2 regions of the Desulfitobacterium sp. PCE1 genome follow, and region 2 is predicted to be linked to the other one. Evidence: riboswitches for the same ligand, from Rfam matches in the RefSeq annotation. Region 2 holds a riboswitch; the other holds the start of a gene.
The links. Region 2 has a riboswitch for FMN ahead of DESPCE1_RS0107035 (DMT family transporter). Riboswitches for the same ligand answer to the same signal wherever they lie in the genome.
Positions count from the first base shown of each region.

Region 1: linked by a shared signal. The riboswitch ahead of ribD (bifunctional diaminohydroxyphosphoribosylaminopyrimidine deaminase/5-amino-6-(5-phosphoribosylamino)uracil reductase RibD) and the one ahead of DESPCE1_RS0107035 (DMT family transporter) in region 2 are both predicted to bind FMN.

Region 1 is NZ_KB913023.1:2,241,484-2,252,460, forward strand. It holds gene DESPCE1_RS0111080 (hypothetical protein) at 234-425, opposite strand; gene DESPCE1_RS0111085 (DegV family protein) at 552-1,406, opposite strand; tRNA gene DESPCE1_RS0111090 (tRNA-Pro) at 1,655-1,731, shown strand; gene DESPCE1_RS0111095 (GNAT family N-acetyltransferase) at 1,841-2,398, shown strand; FMN riboswitch at 2,455-2,569, shown strand; gene ribD (bifunctional diaminohydroxyphosphoribosylaminopyrimidine deaminase/5-amino-6-(5-phosphoribosylamino)uracil reductase RibD) at 2,701-3,798, shown strand; gene DESPCE1_RS0111105 (riboflavin synthase) at 3,822-4,466, shown strand; gene DESPCE1_RS0111110 (bifunctional 3,4-dihydroxy-2-butanone-4-phosphate synthase/GTP cyclohydrolase II) at 4,495-5,703, shown strand; gene ribE (6,7-dimethyl-8-ribityllumazine synthase) at 5,747-6,211, shown strand; gene DESPCE1_RS0111120 (sigma-70 family RNA polymerase sigma factor) at 6,328-6,948, shown strand; gene DESPCE1_RS0111125 (putative signal transducing protein) at 7,020-7,283, opposite strand; gene DESPCE1_RS0111130 (hypothetical protein) at 7,280-7,459, opposite strand; gene clpB (ATP-dependent chaperone ClpB) at 7,572-10,166, opposite strand; gene DESPCE1_RS0111140 (hypothetical protein) at 10,378-10,611, opposite strand; gene DESPCE1_RS0111145 (zf-HC2 domain-containing protein) at 10,725-10,977, opposite strand, start outside.
Region 2 is NZ_KB913023.1:1,418,037-1,429,013, forward strand. It holds gene serS (serine--tRNA ligase) at 1-219, shown strand, start outside; gene DESPCE1_RS0107030 (diphthine--ammonia ligase) at 382-1,044, shown strand; gene DESPCE1_RS0107035 (DMT family transporter) at 1,122-2,084, opposite strand; FMN riboswitch at 2,225-2,373, opposite strand; gene DESPCE1_RS0107040 (GntR family transcriptional regulator) at 2,723-3,115, shown strand; gene DESPCE1_RS0107045 (DUF1648 domain-containing protein) at 3,108-4,190, shown strand; gene DESPCE1_RS23680 (hypothetical protein) at 4,232-4,705, opposite strand; gene DESPCE1_RS21810 (hypothetical protein) at 4,650-5,654, opposite strand; partial or broken gene DESPCE1_RS24165 (prevent-host-death protein) at 5,919-5,998, shown strand; gene DESPCE1_RS0107055 (prenyltransferase) at 6,088-6,918, shown strand; gene DESPCE1_RS0107060 (pyridoxamine 5'-phosphate oxidase family protein) at 6,982-7,464, shown strand; gene DESPCE1_RS23465 (hypothetical protein) at 7,645-8,031, shown strand; partial or broken gene DESPCE1_RS21175 (ABC transporter permease) at 8,059-8,490, shown strand; gene DESPCE1_RS0107075 (L,D-transpeptidase family protein) at 8,585-9,979, shown strand; gene DESPCE1_RS0107080 (DUF1659 domain-containing protein) at 10,112-10,345, opposite strand; partial or broken gene DESPCE1_RS21180 (DUF3102 domain-containing protein) at 10,424-10,726, shown strand; gene DESPCE1_RS0107090 (MerR family transcriptional regulator) at 10,944-10,977, shown strand, end outside.

The sequences.
Region 1 (10,977 bases), 820 kb from region 2:
TTCAAAAATTCAGAAAATTTTATTAAATGAACTAGTTATTTTTTTACCAAATAGTTTTAAATTGTGAAATAAAGTTTTAATTATAGTATTCCCTATATTTCCAGTAACTCCTTCTAAAATATGAGTACAATTAAAATTTAAATCTTCAGAATAATGCACAAAAAGCCTCAGCCCCGTATGACAGGGTTGAGACTTTTTATCTGTCCACTAAAGTTAAGAATCAAGACAATGAATCAAGGATTTTCCGATGGCCCCCGTTGCTGCTCCGGTTCTAAAATATTAGTTACCCATTCAATATCATCTAAAGATGTCAAAAGCATATCTTCATCGGAAAAATCGCCAAGTTGTGCAGATTCAAGGGGTTCACCAGGTCTTAGTGTCGGATATTGAACCTTGAAAAACAATCGGCGTGGGATTTTAAACATGGGCTAACACCTCCACAAAAGGCTCTGCCTCTATCATCCCACTATTTATCTTGCCTATACTTCACTTAAAGTATTAAAAATATACTGTCAATTCCTTCTCGGACTAAATAACTTCATCCTTTACTGTCAATGAGGCCAGGGATGGAAAGCAAGGCCAAGTGCCCCCGGACCCACGTGAGTAGCGATGACAGGACCCGCCTCGAAAATTCGAATATCCTGACCCTGGTATTTTTGCGAGAGTTCCTCAGCTATACTGATCGCTTCAGTCTCAGCTCCAACATGAATCACCGCGATCCGATGGGGCTTATTAGAGGATAAGGCTCGTTCAAGCTCTTTATAGGTTCTTTGCAATGCTCGATTTTTTGAGCGCACTTTTTCAAAAACATCAATAATCCCTTCACTGTTAAAGTAGAGAATAGGCTTAATTTGGAGCAAAGTTCCGAAAAGAGCCGAAGCTCCACCAATTCTCCCGCCCCGGTGAAGAAATTCTAATGTGTCGACGATGAAATAAAGTTCGCATAATGGTCGTAATGTGTCCAGCTTTCCCAAAATCTCTTGAGCATTAAACCCTTCCCTTGCCCAATCTGCAGCTGCCCAGGTCAATAAACCTAAGCCTAAAGCTGAAGAACCCGAATCAAAAATGTGGATATTGGCATTTTCCAACAAATCCTTTGCCATGACGGCTGAGGCATAAGTGCCGCTGATCTTTTGAGATAGATGAATACTTATAATTTCGTCATAGCCTTCAGACAACACCGATTTATAAGTTTCCAGGAAAGCACCTACCGCAGGTTGTGAAGTGGTTGAGGAACCGGATATTTTCTCTAGCTTTCCAAAGAATGACCTATTGGTTAAGTCGATTTCTTGAAAAGTTTCGTCGCCAATATTCACATTCAATGTGACAACACGAATATCATATTCCTTAATAATATCACTGGTTAAATATCCCGTAGAATCCATAATTATTGCGGTTTTTTTCAATTTTTCTCCCCCGCTCTTTTATCTGTTTCATTTCGGAAACTCATCTTTATTTTCCAATATACAAATTTAAGTATATCGGAAAACGGACATCCTATCAACTCAAGCATAGATCAAAATAGTGACATGAATACTTAGCATCTTGGTTAAAAGCCTCTGACTCGTCCCTATTCTATAGTATAATATGAAAAAAACCTTGATAGCTTGACAGCTTGTGAGCATTTTGTTATATTATAAAATGTTCGATAAAACGGGGTATAGCGCAGTTTGGTAGCGCGCCTGCTTCGGGAGCAGGAGGCCGTGGGTTCAAGTCCCGCTACCCCGACCATTGAATAGAGCTTAGAGCGTGTACTATCCCTCATAGGATTAGGACACGCTTTTTTTAGAAATAATTATCATAATAGATTATCCCATCAATGTCACTTGGAGGCTAAACTATGTTGCAGGGAAAAAAGACCTTTCTCCGTCCACTTGAGCCCGATGATATCCCTATTTATCATAAATGGTATAATGACCAAAACGTTAATTATTGGGCAAACGCCGCCTGGCCTTTAAGCACAATGCTTAGTGAAGAAGACATCGAAGAACGCTTTTTTACTCCGAATAAAGATTGCGGCCGCTATATCATTCTCAATGAAGAGCAAGAACCCATCGGGACTATAGGCTATCGGGAGGTTAACATTCCAGCCCGCTCAGCAGTCCTGTTCATAATCATTGGAGAACGTGACTATTGGAGTCGGGGCTATGGTACGGACGCTTTAAAGGTGCTTATAAACTATCTTTTTTATCAATGGAATTTTCATCGCTTGAGTCTTGATTTATGGGACGGAAATCTGCGTGCTTTGAAGGCTTATGAGAAACTCGGTTTTAAGGTTGAGGGAAGGTTAAGAGAAGCACGATTTGTATTAGGTGAGTATCACGATGCCATCCTCATGGGGTTGCTGCGGGATGAATATGTACAGCACCATCCACCTCACCCCCCTGAAACGGTCTAAATTTCCTCTGGGGGTTGAATTCATTAATAACTTGGAGTATTATAGATTCAGTAATTGAATACCTCTGGGGATTGGTGAAACTCCATACCGGCGGTCAAGCCCGCGAGCCACTATGGCAGATCTGGTGTAATTCCAGAGCCGACAGTAAAGTCTGGATGAGAAGAGGAAATTTAAGTGCTTATTGCGCTTTTTATTTGCTGTGATTTTCGATGCCCCAGAGGATGAACTCTGGGGTTTTTTCATATGGTTTTATGGAAAAACTAAACAAAACCAACTCAAGGATGAGAAACGGTGGCGATCACATGGAACTAGATAATCATTACATGTCTCGGGCTCTGGAATTAGCAGCCCTGGCCATGGGGAGGACCAGTCCTAATCCCCTCGTCGGATGTGTCATCGTTAAAGATGGTGCTATCGTAGGAGAAGGGTATCATCAAAAAGCCGGCACTCCCCATGCAGAAGTCCACGCTCTAAAAGCAGCCGGGAAACATGCCCAAGGAGCCACGGCATATGTCACTTTAGAGCCTTGTTCTCATTTCGGGAAAACCCCTCCCTGTGCCGACGCACTGATTAAGGCCGGAATAGAACGGGTGGTTGTATCTATGGTGGATCCTAATCCCTTAGTAGGCGGGCAAGGGGTCGCCCGTTTGCGGGAAGCCGGTATCCAGGTTGATGTGGGACTTAAAGAAAAAGAAGCCAAGTCTTTAAACAAGGGATTTCTTAAAGCAATTCAAACCGGACTTCCTTTTCTCCTCTACAAATCGGCTTTAACTCTTGATGGCAAAATAGCAACGGAATCTGGAGACTCAAAATGGATCACCAATGAAGCATCCCGTGCTTATGTCCACCAGTTGCGCAATCGGTTCGATGTGATTATGGTGGGCAGTGAAACCGTGCTGCATGATGATCCTGCTTTGAATTGCCGGGTTGATGAAGGCCGTGACCCGGTACGCTTGATAGTGGATGGAGAATTGAAAATTCCTCTTCAATCTACAGTACTTACTTCCTCCTGCTCGGCACCTTGTATTATCGCAACCAATGCCTCTGCCCCGTTGGCTAAACTGAATGCATTGCAAAGTATAGAGAATGTAGAGGTTTGGAAATATGACTCACCCCGTTATGTCCCTTTAAGGCACCTGCTCGGGGATTTAGTGAAACGAGGTTGGAACTCTGTGTTGTTAGAGGGCGGTGGTGGGCTGGCGGGCTCCCTTCTCCACGACCAACTTATCGATGAAGTAGAGTTTATCTATGCACCAAAGCTCATAGGAGGCAAGGGTCCTTCCCCTCTGACCGGACTGAATCTTCCTTTGATGGCACAGGCTATTCCTTTAGAATTCTTAGAGATCGATGGAGGAACCGGAGATCTTCGGGTTCGAGCTAAGGTAAATTATTCAGATTAAGAAGTTAAGAGAGGTGAGTAAACTTGTTTACTGGTATCATCGAGGAGTTAGGTAAGGTAACCGACCTAAAGACTCTTCCCGATTCCGCTCAGTTAACCCTGGAAGGCACTAAAGTCCTCCAAGGAACCCAAATCGGGGATAGTATCGCCGTTAACGGTATATGTCTCACTGTGGTGAAGATGCAGGGAAATTTATTTACCGTGGACGTCATGGCTGAAACTTTGAATAAGACCAATCTTAAAGAATGCAGTCGAGGAACACGGGTAAACTTAGAACGAGCCCTACAGCTTTCCACTCGATTGGGCGGCCATCTGGTGAGCGGTCATGTGGACGGAATTGGCACCATTCAAAAGATTACCCCGGTGGGAATTGCTCGGGTCTTTGAAATCAAAGCTTCCTCTGAACTTTTAAACTATGTTTTACCCAAAGGCTCTATTGCCATTGATGGAATTTCACTTACCGTAGTGGATGTGCTTCCTCAAGCTTTTACCGTATCCCTAATCCCCCATACTCGCCAGGAAACCACTCTAGGCTTTAAGGGTGTTGGAGACATGGTTAATCTCGAGACCGACATTATCGGAAAGTATGTGGCACGATTCATGGAGAAAAAAGAAGCCCCTAAAAAAGATCTATCTATGAGTTTCTTATCCGAGAACGGATTCATCTAGTCTAAAAGTATACGGAGGAGTGATTAAAATGGAATTTCAATTTAACACCATTGAAGAAGCCATCGCAGACATTCGCGAAGGTAAAATGATTGTCGTCGTTGATGACGAAGAACGGGAAAACGAAGGCGATCTGCTGATGGCTGCAGAGAAAGTAACTCCTGAGGCTATCAATTTTATGGCCACCTATGGCCGCGGCTTAATCTGCGTCCCCATGATAGCAGAACGCATTCAAGCCTTGAATCTTGATCCCATGGTGACCCACAATACGGATCCCCATGGAACCGCCTTTACCGTGAGTGTGGATGGATACAATACCACAACGGGAATCTCTGCTTTCGAACGGGCAGATACTGTAAACGTCTTGCTGGACCCGCAGAGCCGCCCTGAAGATCTCCGCCGCCCAGGACATATCTTCCCTCTTAAGGCCCGGGAAGGAGGAGTTCTTGTTCGTGCAGGACATACAGAAGGCGCTGTGGATCTTGCTCGATTAGCAGGTTTTCAGCCGGCAGGTGTCATTTGCGAGATCTTAAAAGACGATGGAACGATGGCCCGTGTTCCCGATCTTATGGAATTTGTTAAAAAACACGATCTCAAAATCGTTACCATCAAAGAGCTCATTCATTTCCGGCGCCAAAAAGAAAAATTGGTCGAACGCATTGTCGGTATTCAACTCCCCACAGACTTTGGGGACTTCAAAGCAGTGGGTTACCGGAGTTTATTGGATGGACAGGAACATGTGGCTTTGGTTAAAGGAGATGTGGACGATGGTGAACCGGTACTGGTACGGGTTCACTCAGAATGCCTGACCGGGGATGTTTTCCATTCCCGTCGCTGTGACTGTGGCGATCAGCTGGCCGCAGCTCTGGAAAGTATCCAAAAAGAAGGCCGAGGGGTATTGCTCTATATGCGCCAGGAAGGCCGTGGAATTGGGTTGCTCAATAAAATGAGAGCCTATAAACTCCAAGAAGAAGGAAAAGATACTGTCGAGGCCAATCTTGCTTTAGGTTTCCCTGCAGACCTTAGGGATTACGGAGTAGGTGCTCAAATTCTTGTCGACTTAGGCATTCGCAAGGTACGACTGATGACCAATAATCCCCGGAAGATCGTCGGATTAGAAGGCTATGGTCTGGAGATTCAAGATCGTGTCCCTATGGAAATGCCTGTTAAGCCCGAGAACGAGTATTATATGCATACTAAGAAAACTAAAATGGGGCACTATCTATCCAGCGTTCGTTAATATTCAATAGATCAATTCATGATTTTAGAAAGGATGAAAAACTATGATGACTTATGAAGGTAAACTGATTGCTGAAGGATTAAAATTTGGTATTGTCGCTGCTCGTTTCAACGAATTTATTACGAATAAGCTGGTAGGAGGAGCCCTTGACGCTCTGCGCCGCCATGGTGTCGCTGAAAGCGATATTGAAATCGCCTGGGTTCCCGGAGCCTTTGAAATTCCTTTAGTTGCTCAAAAAATGGCCGAAACCCAAAAATATGATGCCGTTATCTGCTTAGGAGCCGTTATTCGCGGAGCTACACCCCATTTTGACTTTGTCAGTGCCGAAGTGAGCAAAGGTGTCGCCCATGTCGGTTTAGAAACCAAGCTTCCTGTTATTTTCGGTGTATTAACCACAGATACCATTGAACAAGCCATTGAACGGGCCGGAACAAAAGCCGGTAATAAAGGCTTTGATTCTGCAATCACCGCTATCGAAACGGTCAATCTGTTAAAAATGATTCAGTAATAGTCTTTGATAATTAGATAAAATTGGTTAGTTATCCAAAACATGTGCCTTGTCAAAGAACTATTATTTTCTTAGACTAAAGACTGAGTCTATATCTTTGATAAGGAGATGAGCGCATGGCTTCACATGGCACTCTTTTGACAGACATCGATGCGCAACTTGAAGCAGCGCGCTCTGGTAATCAGGATTCATTGAATTGGCTTATTGAATACTATGAACCCGAAATCCGCAAAATCGCCTACAAGTATTTTCTCCATCGGGCCGAGTATGACGACTTGCTTCAAGAAGGCCGGATTGCCATATACAAAGCAATCGTATCCTATAATCCCACCTCGGAGATTCCTTTCCTTCACTTTCTCCGCATGGTTATTAAGAGAAAGCTCATTGATAGTTTACGTGCTCATAATAGACAAAAACATCTCAATCTCAATGAAGCTTATTCATTGAATAATGTATTGGCTGATGATAAGGCGGATTGCTTTATAAACTTTGTGACGACCCATGATGATCCTGAAAAAAAGGTTATTGCTCTAGATGAGACCCGTGTTTTTCTACAGGAGCTCATGAATGGGTTCTCTGATTTAGAGCTCAAAGTTTTTCGCTATCATTACCTTATAGGAATGAAACAGCGAGAAATCACTCAACATCTTGGCGTAAGCTCAAAGTCTCTGGATAATGCCATTCAAAGAATACGGCGCAAAGTAATGGCCTATCGCGACCGTGAAGTAGCCGGATAATTAAGAAGGGAAAAGGGAGTATCACTGACTACAAAAAGTAGTTTGGTGACACTCCCTTTTCAGTTTTGTTGCTAATGTCCGCTTTCATTATCAAGGTCTGGGACATCATCTGCAGCATTCCTCGCGCTCTCGGCACTTAATATCTCCTTGGCTTGCTTAGCCCGTTCCTCAGGAACATAGATCTCTACCCCATTGATCAAGCCATATGTCACTTTGAGGTTTCCCGCCCCTGGGTAAGCCTTTTGAGCAAGAATTCCCTCTTGCTCAAGGAGGCCGATGATAATGTCCGCCTCAACTTCTGTCGTGACATTGGTCAGAAAAACCCACCTATTCATTCTTTCTTAACTTCCTTCTTATCTCCTTTTTTGGGAGAGAATCCTCTGTTAATCAAGATAACGACGATCAGTAAACCTGTGATGATTAAACGAATGTTCGGTTCAAGCCGCCCGGAAAAGAAGATAAAAATCATGGCTATAGCAAATATAATGAGTTCTGTTTTTGAATGCTTCATGCGACACTTCCTCTTGCAATAATATCCTGCCATTTTGTGCTGTACCCTAGTTGAACATTCACAAAATTATTCCAACTCTAGTTTATAGTGTTCTTTGGCAGGATGCAAGCTGCTATTCCGACCTTTCAAACAGAAGCTCGCCTTGAGGATCAAGCTTGACCACGACATGATCTCCTTCATGTATGACTCCCTGAAGAATTTTCATGGCCAAAGGATTTTGGAGATTCTGCTGGATGACCCTTTTCAGGGGTCTCGCTCCATAGACCGGGTCATACCCCTGTTGAATGATCTTATTTAATGCTGCATCGGAAAGCTCCAAGGTAATCTTGCGAGGAGCCAGATAGTCGCGCAACCTGTTTATCTGAATTTGAACGATTGAACCAATATGCTCCTGACCAAGAGGATGAAAGACAATAATTTCATCCAAACGATTTAAAAATTCCGGTCGAAAATAAACTTTGAGTTCCTCTGTAACCCGGGAACGCAGAGCTTCTTGTGAAGCCCCCGAGGCAGTCAATTCTTGAATCAAAGGACTGGCGATATTACTGGTAAGAATGACCACTGTATTCTTAAAATTAACCACTCGTCCTTGTCCATCTGTTAAGCGACCGTCATCGAGAAGCTGAAGCAAAACATTAAAGACGTCCCCATGAGCTTTTTCCACTTCATCAAAGAGCACCACACTATAAGGTTTACGCCTCACTGCTTCAGTCAATTGGCCACCCTCTTCATAGCCTACATACCCTGGAGGAGCACCGATCAGGCGAGAAACGGTGTGCTTTTCCATATATTCCGACATGTCGATTCGAACTATCCCTTGTTCATCATCAAAGAGAAATTCAGCCAGAGCCTTAGCCAACTCCGTCTTTCCTACCCCTGTGGGACCAAGGAACAAGAAAGAACCTAAGGGCCGGTTGGGGTCTTGCAGGCCTGCTCTCGATCTGCGCACAGCATCGGCTACTGCCTTCACAGCCTCTTCTTGTCCTATCACCCGTTGATGGATACGCTCTTCCATATGAACTAGTTTTTCCATTTCACTTTCCAAAAGTCTGGCAACAGGAACTTGAGTCCATTTAGCCACCACTTCAGCAATGTCCTCTTCCCCTACTTCTTGCTTGAGCAAAGTATTCTTACGATTACGAAGCTGCTCTTCTAAAGCATTGAGATCCTTCTCCAGCTTTGGCAATACTCCATATTGAAGCTCAGCCGCTTTGTTATAATCAAAAGCTTGCTGTGCTTGTTCCATTTTAAGACGGGTCTGATCAATGTTTTCCTTTAGTGAATTGATTGTTGCCAGAACTTCTCTTTCACCTTGGAGCTGAGCTTCCAGGGCACTACGTTCTTCTTTATGGTTAGCCAGGTCCTCTTCTATTTTTTCAAGACGTTCTTTACTACCCTCGTCTTTTTCCTTCTTTAAGGCCTCTCGTTCAATTTCCAGTTGCAGAATTCTACGTTTGATTTGATCCAGTTCATAGGGGTCACTGGTGATTTCCATACGCATGCGGGCAGCTGCTTCATCGATAAGGTCGATGGCTTTATCCGGCAGGAAACGATCGCTGATATAGCGATCAGAAAGAACTGCCGCTGCGATAATGGCTCCATCGGTAATTCGCACTCCATGATGAGTTTCATAGCGTTCTTTGAGACCCCGCAATATAGAGATAGTATCCTCAACACTGGGAGCCCCTACCATAACCGGTTGAAAACGCCGTTCAAGGGCGGCATCCTTTTCAATATATTTGCGATATTCATCCAATGTTGTGGCGCCTACCATGTGAAGCTCACCCCGGGCAAGCATGGGTTTGAGCATATTACCCGCATCCATTGCCCCTTCCGCAGCCCCTGCTCCTACCACCGTATGCAGTTCATCGATAAAGAGAATAATATCCTCTCGTTCCTGAACTTCCTTAAGAACGGCTTTAAGTCGTTCCTCAAATTCTCCCCGGTATTTCGCTCCGGCAATCAATGACCCCATATCCAGAGCAATGATCTTCTTATCTTTCACTGATTCTGGAACATCACCACGGACGATCCGTTGAGCCAAGCCTTCGACAATGGCAGTTTTTCCAACACCGGGCTCCCCGATGAGAACGGGGTTGTTTTTGGTCTTGCGGGAGAGAATTTGGATGACGCGGCGAATTTCCTCATCACGGCCTATTACCGGATCCAATTTTCCCCGGCGTGCTTGTTCCACGAGATTGCGTCCATATTGTTCAAGGGCGCGATAGGTGCCTTCCGGTGTCTGGCTCGTAACCCGTTGGGTCCCTCTAACCTCGCGCAGAGCCTGAAGGAGCTTCTCGCGATTTAAACCTTCTTGTTTAAGAACTTTTTCCGCTGCTCCTCCAGCTTGACTGAGAATCGCCAGCAAAAGATGTTCGGTACTTACATAGTCATCCTTGAAGATCTCCATTTCATCGTGAGCCGAGACCAATACAGTCCGCAGACGGGAGGAAATGGTCAATTGAACATTGGACCCCATCATGCGTGGGAAACGATTAATCTCTTGGCGCACTTTTTGAGCTAAAGCCCCCACTGGAATATTGAGCTTTGTTAAAACTTGAGGAACGACACCCTCTCCTTGTTCCAGGAGAGATAAGAGCAAATGCTCAGGCTCCACTTGACTATTGCTATTGCGCTCCGCCATAGTTTGAGCTTGAATAATGGCTTCCTGAGATTTTTGGGTAAAGCGGTTTGTATCAAAAGACATGGCAATCCCTCCTTGATCAATGCCTAAACTAGCTTTGGTAAAATTTTATAATTCTATTATAAATCCCTTTACTAATAAAGGTCAATATTGGTCAGAAAAAGTTTGATTATTTTTGACCTTCTTTCTATCCTGAAAAAACCCCGAAAGTTCAATCTCCAGGATTTTGGCTTTCGGCGTTCACTCTATAAGCTGCGCGGAGCAATCTAATCGCTCAAAACCTCCGCTCCGTCGGGACTCCGCCCAAATCGCTCCTCGAAAGCACTGCTTTCGCACTTGTTCTCAATGGGCGGTTGGAAACGTCCTGTTTCCAACCCGACTCCGCTGCTGTCTTTTCGCGAAGATTGCTTTCCTGCTCGCTTAAATCCGTTCCCTGCCGGAAATCAAAATCCTTGGGCTGTCTTTCGGGCTTAAGCAGAAAGCTACCTGACTCGAGCCGCTTTTTCATCCATCTGCCGATACTCCCTCGACCACAAAGGTGATATACCAGCGCAGCTTAGCACCATGAACTCCCGCCCAAAACAAAACCCCCAGGCTCGGCACCTGAGGGTTAACGCGCAGCTACTCCATAAGCTGTCCATTTCTATAGATGAGGCTCTTATCTGCAAACTCAATGACAAGAGTGCTTTCGAAGTTGTCAATTTCATGCCAATATTCGGGAACACCCACTGCGACCATGCGGTCGGCGGAGGTAACTATGTTCCGGAGAAATGTTGTCCGGAAAACCCTGTAATGAAATGTCGGATGGCTTTGAACGCTGAAATCTTGAGGCGACACTTCAACCATTTCAATATTGTATCCCATAATATTTACT
Region 2 (10,977 bases):
AGTTGCTCCAACTTGGGGGATGCACAGGCAAGACGTCTTTCTATCCGGATAAAAAGTAAAAACAAAGAAAACTACATCCCGCATACTCTTAACAATACAGTCGTAGCACCTCCAAGAATGTTGATATCATTTTTAGAAAATAATTTGAAGGAAGATGGTACCCTATCAATACCGAAACCATTGCAAATGTATATGGGGGGTAAAGAGTTAATCAAATAATTGCTGTTTGTTACCGCCACTTTTGTGGCGGTTTTTATTGGGGGAGTGATTTTACTCAGTCGCCAAGATTCACTGGATTCAGGGGGTATCTGCTTGTACACTAAGATATATATAGACAGTTATGAAGCTAAGCAAAAAATAGCATAAAGTAGGAGAGTGAATATGAATAAAGAGATAAAGTTCGCATCATCTTATAGTGGAGGAAAGGATAGTGTACTTGCGCTGTATCGAGCTATAAAGAGTGGGTGTGAGCCGGTAAGTTTACTGACTACTTATAACAAGAACGCCGGTCGTTCATGGTTTCATGGGGTTCCAGTAGAGGTTTTGAATAGAGTTTCACAGCTTATGGATATCCCTTTAGAACTTGTAAAAACAGGAGAGGGTGATGACTATACTAAAGATTTTGAAAAGACACTGTTAAAACTAAAGGACAATGGCATTAATGCTTGTGTTTTTGGTGATATTGATATCCAGGCCCATTACGATTGGTGTGATGCTCGTTGTAAAGTTGCTAAGATTGAAAGTATATTTCCACTTTGGAATGAAAGTAGAAAAGAATTGGTTTACGAATTTATAGAAAGTGGTTTTAAAGCTGTTATAACTGTTGTGGATTCATCCAGGCTTAGTGAAAGGTTTCTAGGAAGAACCTTAACCAAAGACCTTATGGCAGAAATTGTAGCCGAAGGTGCAGACATTTGTGGAGAAGAGGGGGAATACCACACCTTTGTATACGATGGACCACTTTTTAAAGAACCTGTAAATTTTAAATTCGATGAAATAATAAGAAATGGTAATTATGCAATATTGCCTCTTTTATTAGAATGAAAATAAAAACGACTAAGGGGGTACAATCAATCGCCCCATTAGCCGTTTAATGTTTAGAAAGCGGTTTGGAGAAAATGTTATAAGCTGGCGAAGTTCGCTCCGTCGGAAGTTTTCACCGTTGACTTAGGATCGTTAGGCATCCGAGATAATTGCAGTACAGCAAGCCAGACTATGGCAAACCCAATCCATTGCCCTAGATCTATGGTTTGGTGCAGAATAAACCAGTTCAAAAGTAGGCCGGTTGCAGGGAATGCGAGTTCGGCGATGGTGGCATAAGAGGCTCGCACACCATTTAACCCGCGGTAATAGAGCAATAGACTTATAAGACTTGGCACGAGAGTCTGGAATAATAGGTTCGCCCAGACCGGAGCCAGGCTGAGAGCCTGACCAATGTTAGCCCAGTTCGGGTGCTGTGCAAATACAATGATGGTTAATAGTGGCAGCGCTATAGCAAATCTAAGTGCGGTTAAGGTCGTGAACGATAATTTTCCGACAAGACGCTTTCCCATAACAGTCGATCCGCCCCATAGCGCGGCTGCACCGATGGCACATAATGATCCGATAAGCTCTGAGGAGCTAACTCCGGAAGTTGGCATGTGCAAACCAAAAGTAAGTAGATAAGCGCCTATAAGTGCTGCAACAAATAGAGCATAGAAGTCTTTTCGCATGCGTTCTTTGAGCAACCAGGAGGCGAGAAGAATAGCAAAGATGGGCTGAACTTTCTGCAGGAGAAGGACGACATTTGGATTGCCGTAAGTAAATCCGGCGGTAAACAAAATCGAAGCTAGAGCCGATCCGCCCCATGCGATAAATAAAAGAGCGAGCCAGTCCCCAGGATTGAGTCGTTTCAGCTCATGACGCTTCAGTAGGAGCACAGGTACGGCGAATAAGGATAATAACAGGTGCTCCAACCATACTATCTGAGAAGATGTTACATGTTGTAGTAAGGCTACAATGAGGACACCGTCGAGTCCCCACAAGGCCGCTCCGAGGGCAATTAACCATATGCCTCTATTTGATTCTTTCTTTGATTGTAACATTTAAAAATCCTCCATTAGTGAATTGGTGTTTAGAATAAAAGCCTTCTGATGTGATAGAATTAAAAAATGCCTCAAGGAGATAATGTTTCCTCAAGGCATATACATACAACCAGAAATATGACCGCTTGGTCTAATCTAGTTTGTACCTTCTCCCATCCGGACTATACCGTCGGCCTTGGAGTTTCACCAAGTCAGTCAATGCTGCAATATGCTACACTGAGTTGCGGGCTGGATTGCACAGGCAATCATTACCGCCGGTCGGGAATTTCACCCTACCTCGAAGGTTCATATTCAACTGAAAAAAAGTATAGCACAAAATTATTCTTAGTGGTAGATAAATTTTTTATAAGTTAAAACCAATCAAGGTGCAAGGATAAATATATTGGAAATTCTAGTACCGACATCAGGCCGGCTTAGAAGATATGTCTTTTGGTTTCAATCGAAACTGAAGGGCGATTTTTTTTTACTTCTGAAAGGGGATGATAAAATATCAGAAAAAGAAAAAGACGCATCTGTAGAATAGATAAGGCTGCAAGCTATGTATGAGGATGGGGAAAATTAGAAATAAAATGAGATTGAGAATCTTCATTATATGTGTTATAGTCGATATATAACATGCATGTGAAGGGGGCATATTAATGTTAATCGAAATTGATATGCACAGTTCAATTCCGATTTATAAGCAATTGAAAACAGCCATTGTAAGTGGAATTTTATCTGGAGAACTACATGAAGGAGATAATTTACCATCGATCCGGCAGCTTGCAAGTGACCTGGGGATCAACCTTCATACAGTGCGAAAGGTATATGAGATGCTTTGTGACGAAGGGTATATCAAAATTCATCGAAGCAAAGGTGCCGAGATTTGCAGTCCGCCAAAGTTGAATAAAGAGGATTTGTCGGTCTTTGAGAAACTTCTCTTGCCTATTGTCATTGAGCTTCGTGCCCGAGATATTGGTGAAGAACGGTTTGCGGCTTTAATGAAGGATCTCTGGGAGAAAAGTATAGAAGGAGGAAACAGTCATGAATAACAGTTTGAATTTTATTATTGGAGTTATGGGGCTCTCCTGGCTTCTTGTTGTGCTTGTCACGGCCTTTACTCCTTATTTTGTACGGAGAAACATCTGCTTTGGTATTTCTGTTCCAGAAAGTGAATATTACAATCCACAGTTGAAAAGATTAAGGCGCAATTACAGTATAGGCTGTCTTTGGGCAGGCTTGATCTTGGGAATCGGAAGCTCTCTCTGTTATATCTGGACATCGGCAGAAAATACAATGTGGATTCAAACCGGCGGCCTGTTTTTGTATTTTATAATCAGCATACTGATATATTTCTCTATGCGTACAAAGATTAAGGCTATTAAACAAAATAGCGACTGGGAAATTGAAACTAAGACAGTCGCAGAAATCAGCGAAAAGTCCGATAAAACCATCCGTACTGCGTGGTACCTTTTGTATCTTGTTGTCATCGCTATCACCGTTTTTGCATCGGTGCTGAAATACCCATCTCTGCCTGAACAAATTCCTATGCATTATAATATTGCCGGCGAGGTGGACCGCTATGCTGCTAAATCCGTCGGAACCTTTGCCCTAATGCCGGTGATGCAACTTCTAATGGGTTTGCTGTTTGCAGGAACCAACCTTGCCATCGGCACATCCAAGCGTCAGCGGGATTTTAAGAGAAGCAGCGCCTTCCGTGGTGTCATGAGCATTACTTTGTTTGTCATCGGATTTCTGGTAATGCTTATGTTTACCTGCATTCAGCTTTCCATGCTAACCATCTTAAATGAAAAATTGATGATGTTTTTGCCGATTGGTTTTTTGGTTGCTACATTTATTATCTGCATTTATCTTGCGGTAAAAGTAGGTCAGGGCGGAAGCCGATTGAAAACAACGGATGATGCGCTGGTAAATACGGTGGATGACGACCGTTATTGGCTCGGTGGATTTCTATACTGCAACAAAAACGACCCTTCTCTTTTTGTAGAAAAGCGATTTGGAATGGGCTATACTTTGAATTTTGGAAACCCGAAAAGTTTAATGGCTATTGGCATGCTTGTTATTTTAATTGTTGCACTTATGGTGTTGCCATTAATTTTGAAATAAACGGAGGTCTATTAAAGAGATGGAAGAATACCTTCTATCTATTACACGTTATGGATTTTGGTCTTCGATAACTCATCAATATAATATTTCCATAAATCGGAGCTGAAATCCATGATTGTCAGAGTACTCCCTGCCACTTCGCTGTTCAATAGATTGTTGAGCATATCCGTTTCAAAACAATGTATTTTTTCGGACTTATAGTCATGGTCAATCCAATAAAGCAGGCTTAACCCCTGTGAACAGAGCACCGCGACTTTAGGAGGTTCGCTGTTCACAATCCTGATTTTATCATGGCTTTTTTCATTGATATATGACTCAAACCGTTTAAGGTAGGGGATGCGTTGCTCAGGTGCAAGATCAACAGCACCAAGGAGAGGTACAATGGCCTTACCCGTGGCGTAAATACTCATCATGGCATCTATCGTTACAAAAAAAGTAGTCTCTTTTAAAAGGATATCGTTAAAAAGTTTCAGAATGCTCTTCTTTACGATTTCTTTGCTTTCTATAGTTTCCAATTCTAGTTTCCAATTCTTTCTGTTCAATCAAATATCCTATGGATATGAAATTATACACGGCATCAATATGCCTATCCGTCAGCTTATCGATGAGTGAAGGATCAGCTTCTAAGGCGGAAATAACTTCATTTCTGTTATAGCTGATTTTTTTTACGTTCTTTTTCATAAGGGAATTGAAAAACACGGTTAAATAACCTTTATGAGTGATGAGTACCATGAGGGGTGTCCCATCCATCTGAATGCTGAAAAGCAAGAGGAATTGTCCTTTTAATAACAAAAAGGTAGAATCTATCTCTTTTGTGATTTTCCATAAATTCAAATCAACATACTGCTGCGCTTTGACGATAGATGAAAGAACGTCAATATCGTATTCCTCATATGAGTCCTCAAAGGATGGCATATCAAAGAAGTGATTGAAGGAGATATTTTTTTGCTTTTTTGGGTTTATTATTTTAATTCGACGAAAAATATCGGAATACCGTCGGCTGAACAGAGGCAGAGTACTGTAAAGCTCTAAGGGAGTATTCTCATTTACGATGGAATCTGAAACAATCACACAAAGCATATTCAAAATGGTCTTTTTCCCCAGAAAGCTTGTTTCTCTTTCTGGATAGTCCAGATTTATGTCATTTTCTGTGGACAATCCTTTATCCAATTCGTATTCTAACGCATGGGCCAAAAACGTTTCCAATTCATATTTCGAACTGAAATCATAGATGACCGGAAAAATATTCTCAAATTTTAAATAACACCCCAGACAATATATAGCTTCGGCGAAGTAATTAGAGGCTTGCCTGCAGAATGCTCTTTTTTCTTTGAAAAGAGGCAGCCTTTTCCCTGTCAGGATTTTGCTCAATCCACTTGGTGTCATATTCATACTTATTGCAAAATCAGTTTTAGATGTTTGTGCTATACAGATAAGTTCTTCTAATAGTACACCGATTCCCATTGTACTCCTCCCAATCCGAATATAATGTCTCTTAATTATACATGATTTTCTCACTGCTACGTTTCTAAAAAGGAAATAATATTAAAATATTATCTTTTTTGTCCATTTCTAAGTGTATATCCGTTCGGATTTTTCAAGTGTTGCTTAAATATTAAAAATAGTTCCATCGTCAGGAGATTAGCTAATTTTAAGAAGAAATTGATAGATTAACCAAAATCATGCATAATAGGAATATATATATATAGCCAAAATGGAGGGGTTATCATGAGAGTTCCTTCGACAGAAGTACAGAATAATTTTGGCAAACACTTAAGTTTGTTGAAGCCAACGAAGAAATAATCGTGCGGCATTAAGGAATACTGGATGGTCGATCCGAAAAATAATCTGGTTTACATTTATGTTCTTGATAGAAAAGAAATAGGAGGTGGCAGCGATGGCAGTGATCAAACAATATGAGGATGATGTTAACGCGATATTGGCCAAACGTTATGATAACGGTGCGGATTTCTGGACGACTCCTGACAAACGTCTTTGTAAAGGAAGTCCGTATTCCACCCTAAATTGTGCCCATATGTTGCTGGAATTGGGCGTGGAGCCATCTGAACCGGTGCTGAAGGAGATTGCCGGTCTTTTTTTCAGTTCCTGGCGTGAGGATGGGCGATTCAAGTTGTCCCCACAGGGTGCCATATACCCCTGTAACACCATTAATGCCGTTAATGTTCTTTGTCACTTAGGGTATGCGTCTGATTCAAGACTCCAAAAAACCTTTGATTACCTTTTAAATATTCAGCAAAGCGACGGAGGGTGGCGATGCAATAAGTTCAGTTACGGGAAAGGTCCGGAAACGGAGTATTCAAATCCCGGCCCGACGCTGACAGCTTTGAACGCGTTTCGCTTTACAGAGCTGCTTAATACAGAGCCGGCTCTTGATGAAGCAGTGGAATTTCTGCTGGAGCATTGGAGGATACGTAAGCCCCTCGGGCCATGTCATTATGGAATTGGGACTCTGTTTATGCAGGCTGAGTATCCCTTTGCCAGTTACAATATTTTTGTTTATGTTTACGTACTTTCCTTTTATGACAGAGCCAAAAAGGACAAGCGGTTTGCGGAGGCGCTGGAGGTTTTGCAATCAAAGTTGGTTGAGGGCAAAATTGTAGTGGAACGGCTGAATCGGGGATTAACAGGGCTTGCTTTCTGTAAAAAAGGAGAACCGAGCGACTTAGCGACAAAACGCTACCATGAGATATTGAGAAACCTGGGCTGAAATTGCCGGCAGCCGGGGTAATTGCGATCGCTACCCAGGATGGGATGAAGAGAGGAAATACTAATGTTTAGAGAAATGAGAAGAAGTAAGCAATTATTATCAAGGGAAGATACTGTGGCTGTAATGGACAGATGCACAAATGGCGTCCTGGCGTGCTTAGGTGATGAAGATTATCCTTATGCTGTTCCCCTTAGCTATGTTTATTTTAATGAAAAAATCTATTTTCATTCAGCAAAAGCTGGACATAAAATCGATGCTATTGCGAAGAACCCGAAGGTGTCTTTTTCAGTAATAGATGAAGATACGATAGTAAGTAAAGAATATACGAGCTATTTCCGCAGCGTTATAGCTTTTGGCAAAACAAGAATTGTAGAAGGTGATGAATGGCTGGAAGCTTTTAAGGCTTTGGTTGAAAAGTATTCAGGGGATCAGTCTGAAGAAGCCAAACATAAAGAAATAACCGGATGTACCCGAGCTCATCTTATTGCCATTGATGTCGAACACATAACCGGCAAGGAGGCCATTGAATACGTCAAAGCTAAGTAGCCATACCCAGGGCTGGTGTGGACATCTTAGAAGAAAAGAGGGGTAATATGGCTGTTAAGAAGGTGTTTTGCCTTTTCCGGAGGGCAACAATCTGACTCAGGAACGATAGGTGGATTTGAAATAGTAGAAGCGCGGAAAGACGAAAAAGAAATCTTCTATACACTTGTGGGAAACCATGATTTGAAACAGAATCAAAATGTTATGGTAAAAATCGATAGGGACAAAAGATATCGATTGATGAAACTATATTTTGCGGCTGAACTTGTTTTAGAGCTGGTTTATCAGGGGTATGACCATCCTGAAAAAATCGGTGCAAACATCACGAAAGAAAAAGCCAGGGTGGATTTCTTTTGGAAGGGGAATATTTCGGAGATCTTTCCTGAGCTTATGAGCAAAATAAACCAACTCATTGATTCCAACCTGGATGAAAAGAAACAATTTGGGGCGGTGGCAAGGAAAGAATTGAAATTTACCTGCAAGCCTAATGACTTCGAAAAATTATTGTGGAAAATCCCTGGGGTATTAATCAAAATAAAAGTCTGTCATCAAGGAGCAATCAGGTCTTGATGGCAGACTTTTTATCGACTTGAAGATATGGCGGGAACGCTGATTGTTGGGTTCTTCATGGGCATTACTCTACCGATCCCCCAGCTGTTGCTGATTTTGGCGCTATCCCCCTTAATCTGTCTTTCGGCCGGGGCGTTGGCCATAATTCTGATTGGGCTGATTCAAAACAGAAAGACTGCGAACATGGCAGTTATGATAATCATCATGCCGCAAATGTTTTTGTCGGGCGCGATTATCCCCATTAATCATTCCAGCGGGGTTTTGCAGGTTTTGAGCCGGATGATGCCCATGACCTACTGCCTTGACTTGGTGCGGGCGGTGGTGTATAGGGGCACACCGGAATATGGCAGTGTGGTGATGTTGAATCCGGCTGTCAATTTTGCCGCCATTGTCGGATTGACGGTGGTTTGCTTGGTCATCGGCACCTTCTTCTTTGCCAGGAGTGAGAAGAATCGATAAAAGACAACATCATAAATCTAAAGTTCGGGTTTTAAAATCGGTAACACCAACATATAATCGTTTAAGTATAACTTTGATAGCAGGGAAAGCGGGTATGAAAAGTATTAGGACAAAAAAGATTTTTAAGAATAAGGTTCCAGAAAGTATCCTGATTCCGGTATTTTTCATTGTATTGATCTATTTGCTTTTTTTATTATATTTTGTGAACCATTTTTTCTTTAATACAGTTATAAATGGGGTAGACCTTTCCTGCAAAGCACATAAAGACACGGACCATGTGGTAAGGAATTACGTAAAAAACTATAAACTGCAATTGATAGAAAGAGATGGTGAGACAGAAGAAATAACAGGGCAGGCCATACAGATGCAATACAATAAAGATAACGGCATTCCTGAAATATTACGTAAGAAAAAGCCGCTTACCTGGGGGAGTTCATTGTTTAAAAAACAAAAATATTATGTAAAGGATCTGTTTATTTATAATGCAAATGCTTTGGATAGTAAAACAAACAATCTGAATTGCTTGCAAAAGGATATGATTGAGCCCAGGAGTGTTGATTTTAAGTACTTGAACGGCTCCTATGCACTGATTAAAGAAGTACAGGGAAATAAGATATTGAAAGAAAAATTGTATGAAGCTATAAAATTGGGCATAGCAAACGGAGATTTAAAATTAGATATAAATGAAAAGCTTTGCTATGAAAATCCAAAGCATACCGTAAATTCCGGCAAAACCCAGGAAACATTATCTTTGTTGAATAAGTATGTATCCACAAATATAAATTATAAGTTCGGTAGTGAAAATGAGATACTGAATGGAGAAAAAATAAATGAATGGCTTACTGTAGATGAAAATTTAGATGTGGCAATCAGCAAAACAGAAGTCATGAAATATTTAAAAGAATTAAGCAGAAAATATAATACGGTCGGGATCAAAAGAAATTTTAAAACATCCGTAGGCAAAACAATAGAGGTTGAGGGCGGGCTTTATGGATGGAAAATTGACTTGGATGCTGAAGCCAAAGCATTATTGGAACATATAGATCTTGGTGAAACAATTGAAAAAGAACCTGTCTATGCTCAAAAGGCCTTATCCAGGGGTGTAGATGAAATCGGCGGCACTTATGTAGAGATTAATATAACCAGACAGTATTTATGGTTTTATAAAAATGGAAAGCTTATTACCCAGAGTCCTATCGTAACGGGAGATCCCAATAAGGGAAATGCCACGGTGACCGGAACTTTTATGCTTAATTATAAACAAAAGGGCGCAACCTTAAGGGGAGCAAATTATTCAGCTCAAGTAAGCTATTGGATGCCGTTTTTCGGGAATATAGGAATCCATGATGCTGGATGGAGGCATTCTTTTGGAGGACAGATCTATAAAAACAATGGAACCCATGGCTGCATAAATACACCGTTGTATGTGGCAAAAGCGATTTTCGATAATATAGAAGAAGGAATCCCGATTATTAGTTATAAAGAATAAGGCGCAGTAAATTTCTCACTTTCCCCGAAACACTCCGAATATATAACTGATTTGATGTAACCAATAAATCTGACATTGGGAAAGGGGCTGTGCGAAAATTTCGACACAGCTCCTTTCAGGTTGGAGAGGGTGTTATCCCTCCGGTTCTTCCACTAACTCCGTACTATCCTGTAGAATCACGGCAGTGAGCGGATGATCGGAGAGGCTGAACAATGCGACGGCAATGTCGTGGAGGTCTGCATGATCAGCATCGGGCTTCACGTGTTTTAAGCCCATTTGTCTGATTCGGGGAGCGCCGGCAGGTGTCAGCCCGTCTTCATATTTCAACACTAAGGTTGAAGTCAACGGCTTGCCAATGACAGCCACTTCTTTTTCCTCCTTTCTTGATCCAGAGGCCGATAGGCTCGGCATGGTTGTATAGTGTATGGAGTTGCTTGTACTATGGTTACTGTTGGGAGAGTCCTCACGCTTGTCTGGGGCTATGGGGAGTGGATCAAATGGCTGACTGAGTCGGTGAGTTGCTCTCGGAGCACAGCCAGTAGATTGATGAAGATCTTCCGGGAGTACGGGCTGGAACTCTCTTCAGTTGATGGGGAAGGGGGTTCAAATGGTGCACCGGTGCACCATTTGAACTACACTCAGGGGCTCATCCTTTTTGGGATCCCGGTAGAGGAACGGGAGCAATTTATAGAGGATAATGATGTGGGGAGTATGAGCAAGCGGGAGCTGCAGCAGACAATTAAGGAGTTCTTTAGGGATTTTATAAAAGGGCAGATGGGTAACCATCTTTGGGGAAGGAAAAGTTATATTCCGAACCCGGCTATGTTTTTTATTGAAAAACACTTGACTCCAACCTAAGGACACACCTTAGAGTTATATTCGAGCCAATGAATTGGAAAAAAAAACAGGGAGGTGTTTTGAATGAAGGCAGGTAAGTCTATACTTAATAACGAGGTGAAGTCAAGTGTCCTATACAGTACATGAAGTAGCTGAACTTT